Regions from separate parts of the Bacillus sp. A015 genome, predicted to be linked through region 2. Evidence: a T-box and tRNA genes for the amino acid it is inferred to sense, from the RefSeq annotation. Region 2 holds a T-box; the other holds one or more tRNA genes.
The links. A T-box is a leader RNA that pairs with one kind of tRNA and senses whether it is charged. The one in region 2 lies ahead of thrS (threonine--tRNA ligase), so its partner is inferred to be a tRNA-Thr.

Region 1: it has a tRNA-Thr gene. The T-box ahead of thrS (threonine--tRNA ligase) is inferred to sense a tRNA for this amino acid. The anticodon was not compared.

The regions. Positions count from the first base shown of each region.
Region 1 covers NZ_JBSPZB010000012.1:91,917-97,649, forward strand. Annotated here, with positions in the region: gene rsiW (anti-sigma-W factor RsiW) at 1-423, opposite strand, end outside; gene sigW (RNA polymerase sigma factor SigW) at 438-1,001, opposite strand; gene rocF (arginase) at 1,185-2,096, opposite strand; tRNA gene ACSLGF_RS11915 (tRNA-Gln) at 2,233-2,304, opposite strand; tRNA gene ACSLGF_RS11920 (tRNA-Tyr) at 2,309-2,393, opposite strand; tRNA gene ACSLGF_RS11925 (tRNA-Thr) at 2,422-2,494, opposite strand; tRNA gene ACSLGF_RS11930 (tRNA-Val) at 2,498-2,573, opposite strand; tRNA gene ACSLGF_RS11935 (tRNA-Glu) at 2,580-2,654, opposite strand; gene murQ (N-acetylmuramic acid 6-phosphate etherase) at 2,875-3,786, shown strand; gene ACSLGF_RS11945 (MurR/RpiR family transcriptional regulator) at 3,801-4,670, shown strand; gene ACSLGF_RS11950 (PTS transporter subunit EIIC) at 4,667-5,733, shown strand, end outside.
Region 2 covers NZ_JBSPZB010000006.1:113,404-119,136, forward strand. Annotated here, with positions in the region: gene ACSLGF_RS07610 (HAD family hydrolase) at 1-670, shown strand, start outside; partial or broken gene ACSLGF_RS07615 (methyl-accepting chemotaxis protein) at 882-1,797, opposite strand; gene thrS (threonine--tRNA ligase) at 1,964-3,904, opposite strand; T-box leader at 3,950-4,198, opposite strand; gene ytxC (putative sporulation protein YtxC) at 4,242-5,111, opposite strand; gene ACSLGF_RS07630 (TVP38/TMEM64 family protein) at 5,172-5,733, opposite strand, start outside.

The DNA of each region.
Region 1 (5,733 bases), on a different contig from region 2:
GACATCACCTTTGACGGTTTCCCCTTTAGGCACGGTCACTGTATCATTTTCAACCACGAGATTCGGCTGCTTTGACACACTGAAATTATGATCGGTATTCCAGCTTGTAAACAGACTGCCTCCCATCAAAATGAGAAAGAGGGCAGCGGCTACGATCAGCGGGTGAGCTTTGATCCATCTTTGAACCGACACACGCTTTTTCTCCTTTGGAAGACCTGCCATCACCTTTGCAGTGATATCAGATGGTGCTTCTATATGAGATGTACTCTGCACTAGCGCAATGGATTTCTCAATTTGTTGAAAATGAGTACGGCACTCCTCACACGATTGCAGATGGCTCTTTAATTCTTTTTCGTCTTCGGGCATGATATCCCGGTCTAAATACTGATGCATAAGCTGGACGACTCTATCCTGACAGCTCATCAAAATCACCTCACTCAAAGGTCTCTCAACTGTTTCCGGAGAGCCTCTCTACCCCTGTGTATTCTCGTTTTCACCGTACCAACTGGTATATTCAGAATCTCACTAATTTCTTTTAACGAGAGTTCATCAATATACTTTAATACGATGACCGAACGATATTTATCGGGTAATCTTAGAATTTTTTGCTGAATGGTACTCGATAACTCAAGAGATACCACCTCATCCTCTGGCAAAATGCCATCAGCAGCAATTTGAGAATACATATTCAGTCCTTCTGTTCCTGCCACCTCTGCATCTAAATAATAATCCGGCTTTTTTTTGCGAATACGGTCGATGGTCAGGTTGGTTGCAATGCGGTACAGCCACGTGGAAAACTTACGATTCACATCAAAGCTCTCAATATTCACATAGGCACGAATAAACGCCTCCTGCGCAATATCCTCCGCTTCGTGTGCATTCCCAAGCATACGGTAGCACAACTGATAAATTTTGTCTTTATACAGGTCTACGATGTCTGTAAATGCGTTTTGGTCGCCTTTTTTCACTTGCTTAATTCTCTTTTTAATCATTGTGTCCATAGTATATTCAACCTCTGCCTTCACCGGTCTTTATTGTATACGAACCTCTTTCCAAAAGGTTTCATTCTCCTCTAAAAAATAGTGTAACAAATTTTTGACAGCGTGTTACGCTTATCAGCCGGTAAAAACCTTAATATATCCTTAAATTTCCCCAAAATAAAAAAAACAGGAACAAGTCCCGCTCTACAATAACTTTTCACCCATTAAAGAACCAATTAAAGCAACTGCCGCTTCTGCTGTTTTATTTTTCTCATCTAATACTGGATTTACCTCCACAAATTCGGCTGAAGTTAAAATACCTGCTTCCTCTAAAAGCTCCATTGCAAGGTGACTCTCACGATAACTAATGCCGCCTGCCACAGGAGTTCCTACACCAGGGCATTCCGCTGGATCTAGCCCATCTAAATCAAGCGATAGGTGGACACCATCTGTTCTTTCCTTTAAATACGCAATAGCTTCCTCCATCACCCTTGTCATCCCTAAACGATCAATTTCATGCATCGTATACACCTTCATACCTTTTTCTCTAATCAACTGCCGCTCTCCTTCATCTAAGGAACGAGCACCAATTAATACGACATTTTCAGGTTTCAATTTAGGAGAATAACCACCAATGTTCGTTAAATCAGCATGCCCAAGGCCAAGACTGACAGCAAGCGGCATGCCATGAATATTTCCAGAAGGAGAAGTTTCCTCCGTATTTAAATCACCGTGCGCATCATACCAAATGACACCCAAGTTTTCATAATGCTTAGCTACACCGGCAAGTGTGCCAATCGCAATGCTGTGATCACCGCCTAAAATCAGTGGAAACGAACCTGACTGCACAATACTGTCAACCTTTTCAGCAAGCAGCTGATTGGCACCAGCATTCTCCGTTAGATTTTTTAATTTTTCACTTGTATATAAACCTTTCTCATCGTCTCTTTGCTCGACTGGAATATCCCCGAGATCCTCCACATCAAATGAGAGCGATTCCAATTTTTCTTTTACGCCAGCACATCGAATCGCACTCGGTCCCATATCGACGCCCCTTCTCGTTTGACCCAAGTCCATCGGAACCCCGACAATCGTGACCTTCTTTTGATCTCCCATATGTACATCCCCTTTCTGTTCATGCTTATATTTTACTTTCTCGATGCCTCCTGACTCAACTTGACAACATTTTGAATAGTTATACATTCCCTCTGCTAACATAAAAAAAGACACCTTTTTGAAAAAGGTGTCTTAACTGGGCTAGCTGGATTCGAACCAACGCATGACGGAGTCAAAGTCCGTTGCCTTACCGCTTGGCTATAGCCCAAAAATGGTGGAGGGGGGCGGATTCGAACCGCCGAACCCGGAGGGAGCGGATTTACAGTCCGCCGCGTTTAGCCACTTCGCTACCCCTCCACATATGGAATTGATAAAGAAAAAACAGTGCCGGCAAGAGGACTTGAACCCCCAACCTACTGATTACAAGTCAGTTGCTCTACCAGTTGAGCTACACCGGCATATGGTGGAGGATGACGGGCTCGAACCGCCGACCCTCTGCTTGTAAGGCAGATGCTCTCCCAGCTGAGCTAATCCTCCACATCATGGTGACCCGTACGGGATTCGAACCCGTGTTACCGCCGTGAAAGGGCGGTGTCTTAACCGCTTGACCAACGGGCCAGTTTGTCAAGTTTACTGTTTCCGTGAAGCTGACAAAAGTTATTATATACAGGTTGTCCCCCTTTTGTAAAGGGGAATTTTATTTTTTTTATTTTCTAACAATTAACCACCTTTCAGCACGACATTTTGATTAAAATATAATTTCAGTATTTAAATATAATATTGAAACTTCATATCATACTCAATATACTGAAAATGAAGAAATAAGGAGGTATGTCACATGCAGCCATCTCAACTGCGTTCTTTGACAACAGAATCAAGAAACCCCAACACAATGGGAATTTCACAAGCAGATCCGCTCGCAATGCTCCAAATGATCAATCAAGAAGATATGAAAGTCGCTCAAGCGGTCAATCGTGTACTTCCACATGTGAAAACAGCAAGTGACTTTGCCTATGAATCCATCTCGAATGGAGGCAGACTCATTTATTTAGGCGCTGGAACAAGCGGCAGAATTGGCGTGATGGACGCTGTTGAATGTCCACCAACCTATAGCGTCTCACCTGATGTCATTGTAGGCATCATGGCAGGTGGAGACTCCGCGTTTTCACATGCTGCCGAAGATGTGGAAGACAGTGAAGAAGCCGGCAAACAGGATTTAGTACACATCCACCTCACGTCAAAAGATACTGTCGTCGGCATTGCCGCTAGCGGTAGGACGCCCTATATCATCGGTGCTTTAAACTACGCAAGATCCATTGGAGCAAAAACAGTAGCCCTCAGCTGCAATGAACAAGCAGAAATTAGCGAGCTGGCAGACTGCGCCATTGAAGTCGTCGTTGGACCTGAAGCCATCACTGGGTCAACACGAATGAAAGCCGCATCCGCTCATAAAATGATTTTAAATATGCTTTCCACCTCTGTCATGATCAGACAAGGCAAAGTATATGAAAACCTGATGGTTGATGTAAAAGTAAGCAATCATAAACTAAAAGAACGCGCCATCACCATCATTCAACATGTGACAAACGCTTCCTACGAACAAGCCGTGAAAACACTTGAAGCGGCAGATTTAGAAGTCAAAACCGCCATCGTCATGCTCCAAACAAACACAGACAAGAAGACAGCACAGGACTTACTCAACAAAACGAATGGCCATATCGACAAAGCCATCTTACGTCATCAATCCTAAAGGAGGCAGTGCTCATGTCAGCAGGTGGACTCACCCTATTACACACAATGAAAGCAAAGCTCCCCCAATCCGAAAAAATCATTGCAGACTATATCCTTGCCCATCCTGACAAAGTCATTAAAAGCACAGTGCATGAAATCAGTCAGGCTGCCGGTGCAAGCAGCTCTGCAGTGATTCGCCTTTGTAAATCTCTCGGACTAGATGGCTATCACGATTTGAAAATGCGGATTGCTGGAGACTTAATGCATACCGATAAACAGGGCTACCGAGATATCGAACAAGATGAACCACTTCACTCCATTATTCAAAAAACAGCAGGAAACTCGATTCAATCGATTAAGGATACTGCCTCTATTTTAAATGCAGATGCTTTAGAAAAGGCCGTTCAATTGCTGCTACATGCAAACCAAATCCACTTTATCGGTGTTGGTGCATCTGGCATCGTCGCAGCTGATGCACAGCAGAAATTTCTCAGAATCAATTATGCGGCCACAGCCTTTACTGACATGCATATCGCATCCACCGTCATCGCAAATGCAGGAAAGAACGACATTGTTTTTGGTATATCCTTTTCTGGAGAAACGTTAGACATCATTCAAGCCCTTCAGCTCGCAAAAGAAAATCAAGTGAAAACCATTGCCTTAACGCATCCAGGTCATACAAGCGTTTCTGCTTTATGTGACGTTCACCTATCGACGTCCGGTTCCAATGAAGCACCTTTCCGCAGTGCTGCCACTTCCTCTAGAATGGCACAGCTCTACTTAATTGATGTCTTGTTCCTCAGTTTAGCTTCCCGTCAATATGAAGAGACAGCGCAATATATTGACAAGACTAGGCATGCCATCCGCTCCATGAAACGAAAACCAAAGGGGGATTCAACATGAGTCATCAAAAGAAATATCAGCAGTTAGCGAAAGATATTCTTAAGCTCTGTGGTGGTTCTGAAAATATCTCTTCTCATACACATTGTATGACACGTCTCCGAATTACACCGATCGATGATGAAAAAGTTCAAATCACAGCGATCAAAGAACTTGATGGCGTCATTGGCGTCGTTGAGGCGGAAACGCTTCAAATCATTTTAGGCACTGGCGTCGTCAACCAAGTATCAAGTGCGTTTGAACAGCTGCTAAAAGCCTCTGGTTCATATGACTTGAACAACGAAGCACAAAAAAACAAGCAAGCCATTTCACAAAAGAACCGCACACCGTTCAAGCTGTTCTTACGACGGATTGCCAGCATTTTTATCCCTATCATTCCAGCACTGGTTGCGTCAGGTCTCATTACTGGTATTACAAAAGCGATCGTGCAAGCGGGCTGGCTTGATGAAAAATCTCAAGCTGCAATCATTTTAACCGTTATTGGTTCAGGCTTGTTCGCTTATCTTGGTATATTAGTCGGAACAAATGCCGCAAAGGAATTTGGAGGCTCTCCCGCATTAGGCGCATTAGCTGGTATCCTCATTATTAATCCAGCCTCCGCAGATATTATGTTATTTGGCACAAATATTCTACCAGGCAGAGGCGGACTCATCGGTGTTCTTCTTGCCGCCATCTTTATGGCCTTTGTTGAGACCCGAATTAGACGCTTCGTCCCGCAGTCACTCGATATCATCGTCACACCAACCATCACATTACTCATTACTGGAATTTTTACGTACATCGTCTTCATGCCAGTCGGCGGATTTATATCTGATGCCATCACCTCAGGACTCACTTATCTATTAAACATGGGCGGTATTTTCGCCGGATTTGTTCTTGGTGCGACCTTCCTTCCTCTTGTAGTAACAGGACTTCACCAAGGACTGACACCAATTCATATGGAACTCATCAATTCAATTGGAGATGACCCGCTTCTGCCAATTCTCGCTATGGGAGGCGCAGGACAGGTCGGTGCTGCATTTGCCATTTATATGAAAACAAATAAGAAAAAGCTCAAAAGAGCCAT
Region 2 (5,733 bases):
TCCAGAAGCGTTTGAACAGATTGTACGTGAAGAAGCAAGAAAGCTGTACTCTTCTTATGAAACATATGATTATACTGTCATGATCGGAATTAATCCTTTCGAAGGACTGTGGTCAAATTTTAGTGAACCGATTAGCGAAGGCTTTCAAAAACTGAACGCCCTTGCACCAGAATATCGAAAGAACGCTTGGACAAACGGCTTAAAAGAAGCTGGAATTGACGATGAGGCATTTGGACAATACTTGGCTGATTTCTTTGCAGCAGAACGCAGAAAACGCCCGTATGTCTATGAAGAAACGTATCCTGTTTTAGACCGCCTGAAAGGCAGCTACGAATTACTCCTTTTAACAAACGGTGACCCTAGTCTTCAAAAGGAAAAGCTTGCAGGTGTACCGGAGCTTGCGCCTTATTTTAATGAGATTGTGATTTCAGGAGATTACGGGAAAGGCAAGCCTGACCCTGGCATCTTTGAGCATTGCCTTCAGCTATTAAACTTAACAAAAGACGATGTCATCATGGTTGGAGATAATCCTAAAACAGATATTCTCGGGGCATCTCGTGCAGGCATCCAAACCGTTTGGATCAATCGCCATGGCAAGAAAAATGAAACAGATGTGACACCGGATTACGAAATCAAAGACTTACATGAATTGTTTGATATATTAAAGTAGAACCAAAGGGCTAAAATGATGTTTATTTTAGCCCTTTGTCTTCCTTTCAGCGTGATAGAAAACCTTTGAAGTCTAGGAAGGACGAGCACCGAAGCGGAGCGAATTTGACATTCGTGAGCACCGGCGCGCAGACCTGACAAAGAATGCGAGGGTTTGTCTACACGCTGAAACACCCTTCTCCTTTCGAGATAGGGTGTTTTTGTATCCTCAGCTAAACAATTGCCGCTAGACTCTGCGCTTGCTGGTCTAAACCGCGGGCTGCTTCTCCCACATTGATGAATTCTTCGCTTGCCTGCTTCACAAGATCGCGGTTTGTAAACACACTTGTCTTTGCCCGGCTCGTTCCGCTGCTGACCTTTTCTACTTCTGCATGAATCGCCTTCACATATTGATCCACCTTTACGATCGCTTCTTTTGAATCTGTCGCAAGCTTTCGAATTTCTGCCGCTACTACACTAAAGCCATTTCCATAGGAACCCGCATGTGCAGCTTCTATGGCCGCATTTACCCTGCGAGCAGCTGAGTTTGGGAAGCAATGCTGTTAATGGTCGTAGCAATTGAACTAATAGACTCTACCTGCTCCGTTAACCCCTCTAGTCAGCTCATGTTTTGATCTGTTTCATTGGCGATATGTTCAAAGGAGGCATTGACACTTTGACTATGCTGGATGCCAATTTCTGCTCGTTCCATTAATTTTGCAGACATTTAACTCTTCTACGACCTGTTTCATCGTATTTTCTCTCTCCGTAATATCTGTCGCCACTTTCACAACACCCGCTACGCTCCCCTCTTCATTGCGAACAGGTGTATACGTCGCTTCAAGCCATAAGGTGTCACCGTGCTTCGTGATCCGGCACTTTTTCCTGAAAGATTTGCCCCTCCTTCAAACGCTCCCAAAACATTTGATAACTTGGGTGTTCTGCAATATGCGGAGGGCAAAACTGTCTATGCTTTAGACAAACCATCTCTTCCTTAGAATACCTCATAGCTTTTGCAAAAATATCGTTCACCCATAGCACCTCACCTGTGACATCAAATTCAATCATTGCAAGTGAGTGCTCCAATGCACGAAGAACAGCTGATTGCTCCAATACTTGTGATGATACAGTGTTTGTTGTTTGAATCATCGCTTTCATTCCCCATTGTCTCTAACCAATAGTATATACTTACCCATACTTTTGTACTATCTAAACGTATCATTCAAGCATCTGGATCACCAGTGGAGAATTTTTTCATAAGAAAAAAGCCAGCGATCTCAAGGAAAAAGATCACTGACTGCTTCGTTTGAAAGGATTATTTTTTCGCTTCTGCTACTGCATGTTTCACAAAAGCTTCAAGATCCATTGTTTCTGAATCTTGTTCACCATATTTTCTTACATTGACAGCGCCATTTTCAGCTTCTTGATCCCCAACAACAAGCATGTATGGGATCTTTTGCATTTGCGCTTCTCTAATTTTGTACCCAATTTTTTCATCACGACTGTCAAGCTCTACACGCAGGCCTTCAAGCTGCAAGCGTTCTTGCACTTTTTTCGCATAGTCTAGATGAACAGATGGTGAAACCGGAATCACTTGGAATTGTACAGGTGCCAGCCATGTTGGAAGGGCTCCTTTGTATTCTTCAATTAAGAAGGCAACGAAGCGCTCCATTGTGGAGACGACCCCTCTATGAATAACCACTGGACGATGATGCTTCCCATCTTCTCCGATATATGTGAGATCGAAGCGCTCTGGAAGTAAGAAGTCAAGCTGTACAGTGGACAACGTCTCTTCTTTTCCAAGAGCTGTCTTCACTTGTACGTCAAGCTTCGGTCCATAAAATGCCGCTTCGCCTTCTGCTTCATAGTAGTCATGACCAAGCTCGTCCATTGCATCCTTCAGCATCGACTGTGCTTTATTCCACATCGCATCATCGTCGAAATACTTCTCTGTATCCTCTGGATCACGGTAAGATAAGCGGAATGTGTAATCATTTAAGCCGAAATCTTGATACACTTCTTCAATTAAGCGAACTGTACGGATGAACTCGTCTTTGATTTGATCTGGACGCACAAAGATATGTGCATCGTTTAATGTCATGCCGCGAACACGCTGCAGGCCAGATAAGGCGCCTGACATTTCATAGCGGTGCATTGTACCAAGCTCTGCAATACGAATTGGCAATTCACGATAGCTATGCGGTTCATTTTTGTAAATCATCATATGGTGCGGGCAGTTCATAGGACGAAGGACAAGATCTTCGTTATCCATTTCCATGACTGGGAACATATCTTCTTGATAATGCGCCCAGTGGCCTGATGTTTTATACAATTCTACACTCGCAAGAACTGGTGTATACACATGCTCATAACCAAGGCGCACTTCCTTATCGACAATGTAACGCTCAATCACGCGGCGGATCGTTGCCCCTTTTGGCAGCCAGAGCGGAAGACCTTGACCAACCTTTTGAGAGTTCGCAAACAGCTTCAGCTCTTTTCCAAGTTTACGGTGATCACGTTCTTTTGCTTCTTCAAGCAGACGTAAGTGTTCGTTTAAATCTTCTTTGTTGAAGAAAGCTGTCCCGTAAATACGCTGAAGCATTTGATTGTTACTGTCGCCTCTCCAGTATGCACCTGCAAGGCTAAGCAGCTTGAACTCTTTGATTTTCCCTGTAGACGGTAAGTGAATTCCGCGGCATAAGTCAAAGAATTCACCCTGCTCATAAATGGTGACAGCTTCGCCTTCTGGAATCGCCTCTAACAGCTCAAGCTTCAATTCATCACCAATCGCTTCAAAGCGTTTTTTCGCTTCTTCTCTTGATACTTCAATGCGCTCAATCGGCAGATTGCTGTTCATGATTTTTTTCATTTCTTTTTCAATCTTTGGTAAGTCTTCAGGTGTGATGGCAACATCAATGTCCACATCGTAGTAGAACCCATTTTCGATCACAGGACCTACGCCAAACTGGACGTGATGCTCTTTTCCATAAATACGTTTAATCGCCTGCGCCAGTAAATGCGCTGTGCTGTGGCGCATAATATCGAGTGCTTCATCACTTTTATCTGTGATGATCTCGATTGTTCCACTTTCTAATAGCGGCGTACGAAGATCTATTTCTTTGCCGTTCAATTTACCGGCAAGCGCTTTTTTCTTTAGGCCCGGGCTAATTGATGCCGCGATGTCTTCTGTTGTTGCTGTTTTGTCAAACTCCTTGACTGCTCCATCTGGAAATGTAAGTTGAATTTGTTCTGACATCTCTGGTCACTCCTTTTTTTGGCAATATAAAAACCCCGCCCCCTGGAAAGGGACGAGGTTGAATAAACGGAATCGTGGTTCCACCCTTTTTCCCGTATTTGCAGCTTGCTTTTTCATAAGCAAATACGGCTTGTGGTTCGATAACGGGAATTCCCGTCAGCTATTACTAAACAAGTTCACAGCTGATGTTCAAAGGTGGTAAAGCAAATGGTCCTCTGCTAGGAAGCTTTCAGCCGCGGCTTCCCTCTCTTTAAGCGGGTGTTCATTTGTTCATGTCCTTATCAATACGGTCTCTGTATGAAGTTACACCGTATTATAAAACGTTTTTTCGTGAAAATCAAGAAAGCTTTTCACTTTTCTTTTCCAAATGATCATGAACAAATTGAACATTTTGTTCATCAAACGAATGAGGCGGGAACACCTCGACCCTTTCTTGAAAAATATTTTGAATGGTTTGCACCATCGAATGACCTGTGTCATTTGTAAACAGGTCAATCTTTTGCGGTGCAATGGAAACAAGCGGTGCAATCAGCTGCGAATCAATATACATTGGATGCTCTCTTACAAACTGTCTGTCTATGTATTGTTTTTGATCACGCTCAGAAGCGTAGCGAAATTCCCAAATCACCAGGCGGTCCTGATGCACAACATGTACTTTTTCAAGCTTGGGCTTTCTTGCCATCACATAGTCTCGAAGTGATTGAATAAAGTTTTGATATTCTTGTTCCATTTTGTATTCTTCAATGGATACTTCAACATAATTCTTCAGCCTCCTGTCATACTCTGACAGCCTAAATGTCATAAATGAACCAATTGAAAAGATACCTTGCTGTAAAGAGATCGTCTCAAGCTCCTTTTTTAACAGGGCTTCCCTTGATGGGTCCTGATGAATCCCGGGAATATCATCTATATCTCCTTTCATGATGCTATGGGCGATTGAAAGAATTTGGTGCTGCTCTTCGGGATCTTTAAATAAGTATGTGTTTTCAAGGATGCTGCGCATGCGCTCGTTTTCTTTGCATTCCAAAAAAAAGTGAACCAGTAATGGCCGCACGATGTGCTCAAGTGCTTCTTCTGAATCCTTCGCCTCAATGAGAAGCCGGTCTTTCCCTTGTTGAATTGAAATGTGATGCCGACTGTCCAAGTGTTCAGCAAGATGTAAAAAAGCGGCGGTATCATATTCATCTTCAAAGATTATTTCAAGCATGTTTGTCCCCCCTAACGACATCTGTTACATATATATGGGGAGAACATAAAAAATAGACGCCTAAAATAAATCAGGCATCTTTCTTTTTAAAATCAGTGGAACTGAGATAAAGGTCAGATAAATCAAACAAACAATCGCTAAGGCGGCATAATTGCCGCTAACAAAGCTTGACCCGAGGACATTTAACGCAACCGTACCCGGTATTAGGCCTAAAAAGGTCGCTGCAGCAAACGCACGATATTGAGCATGTGAAGCTGCTGCCGCATAGCTGACAAAATCAAAATGAATAGGCGCAATACGCAATAACAAAATATAAAGAAACCCATGCTCCTGAATGCGGGACGTCACTGATTTCAGCTTCCGGCTGCTTGCATTCGTTTCATTCTGCTTTGAACGGAAGGTTGAAGCAAGCCAAAATGAGCCTGTTGCGCCAGCGGTAGCACCGACGAGGGCATAAACGGTCCCAAGGACACTGCCGAATGCCAAACCTGCTGCCAGCGAAAAGACAGTGAGAGGAACAAGAACAAACGGGCGAAAAAGTGATAAGAAAAGAAAAACAAAGGGAGCCAGCATCCCAAATTGAAGTATCCAATTCTTCACATCTTTCGGCGCCAGCTGAAGA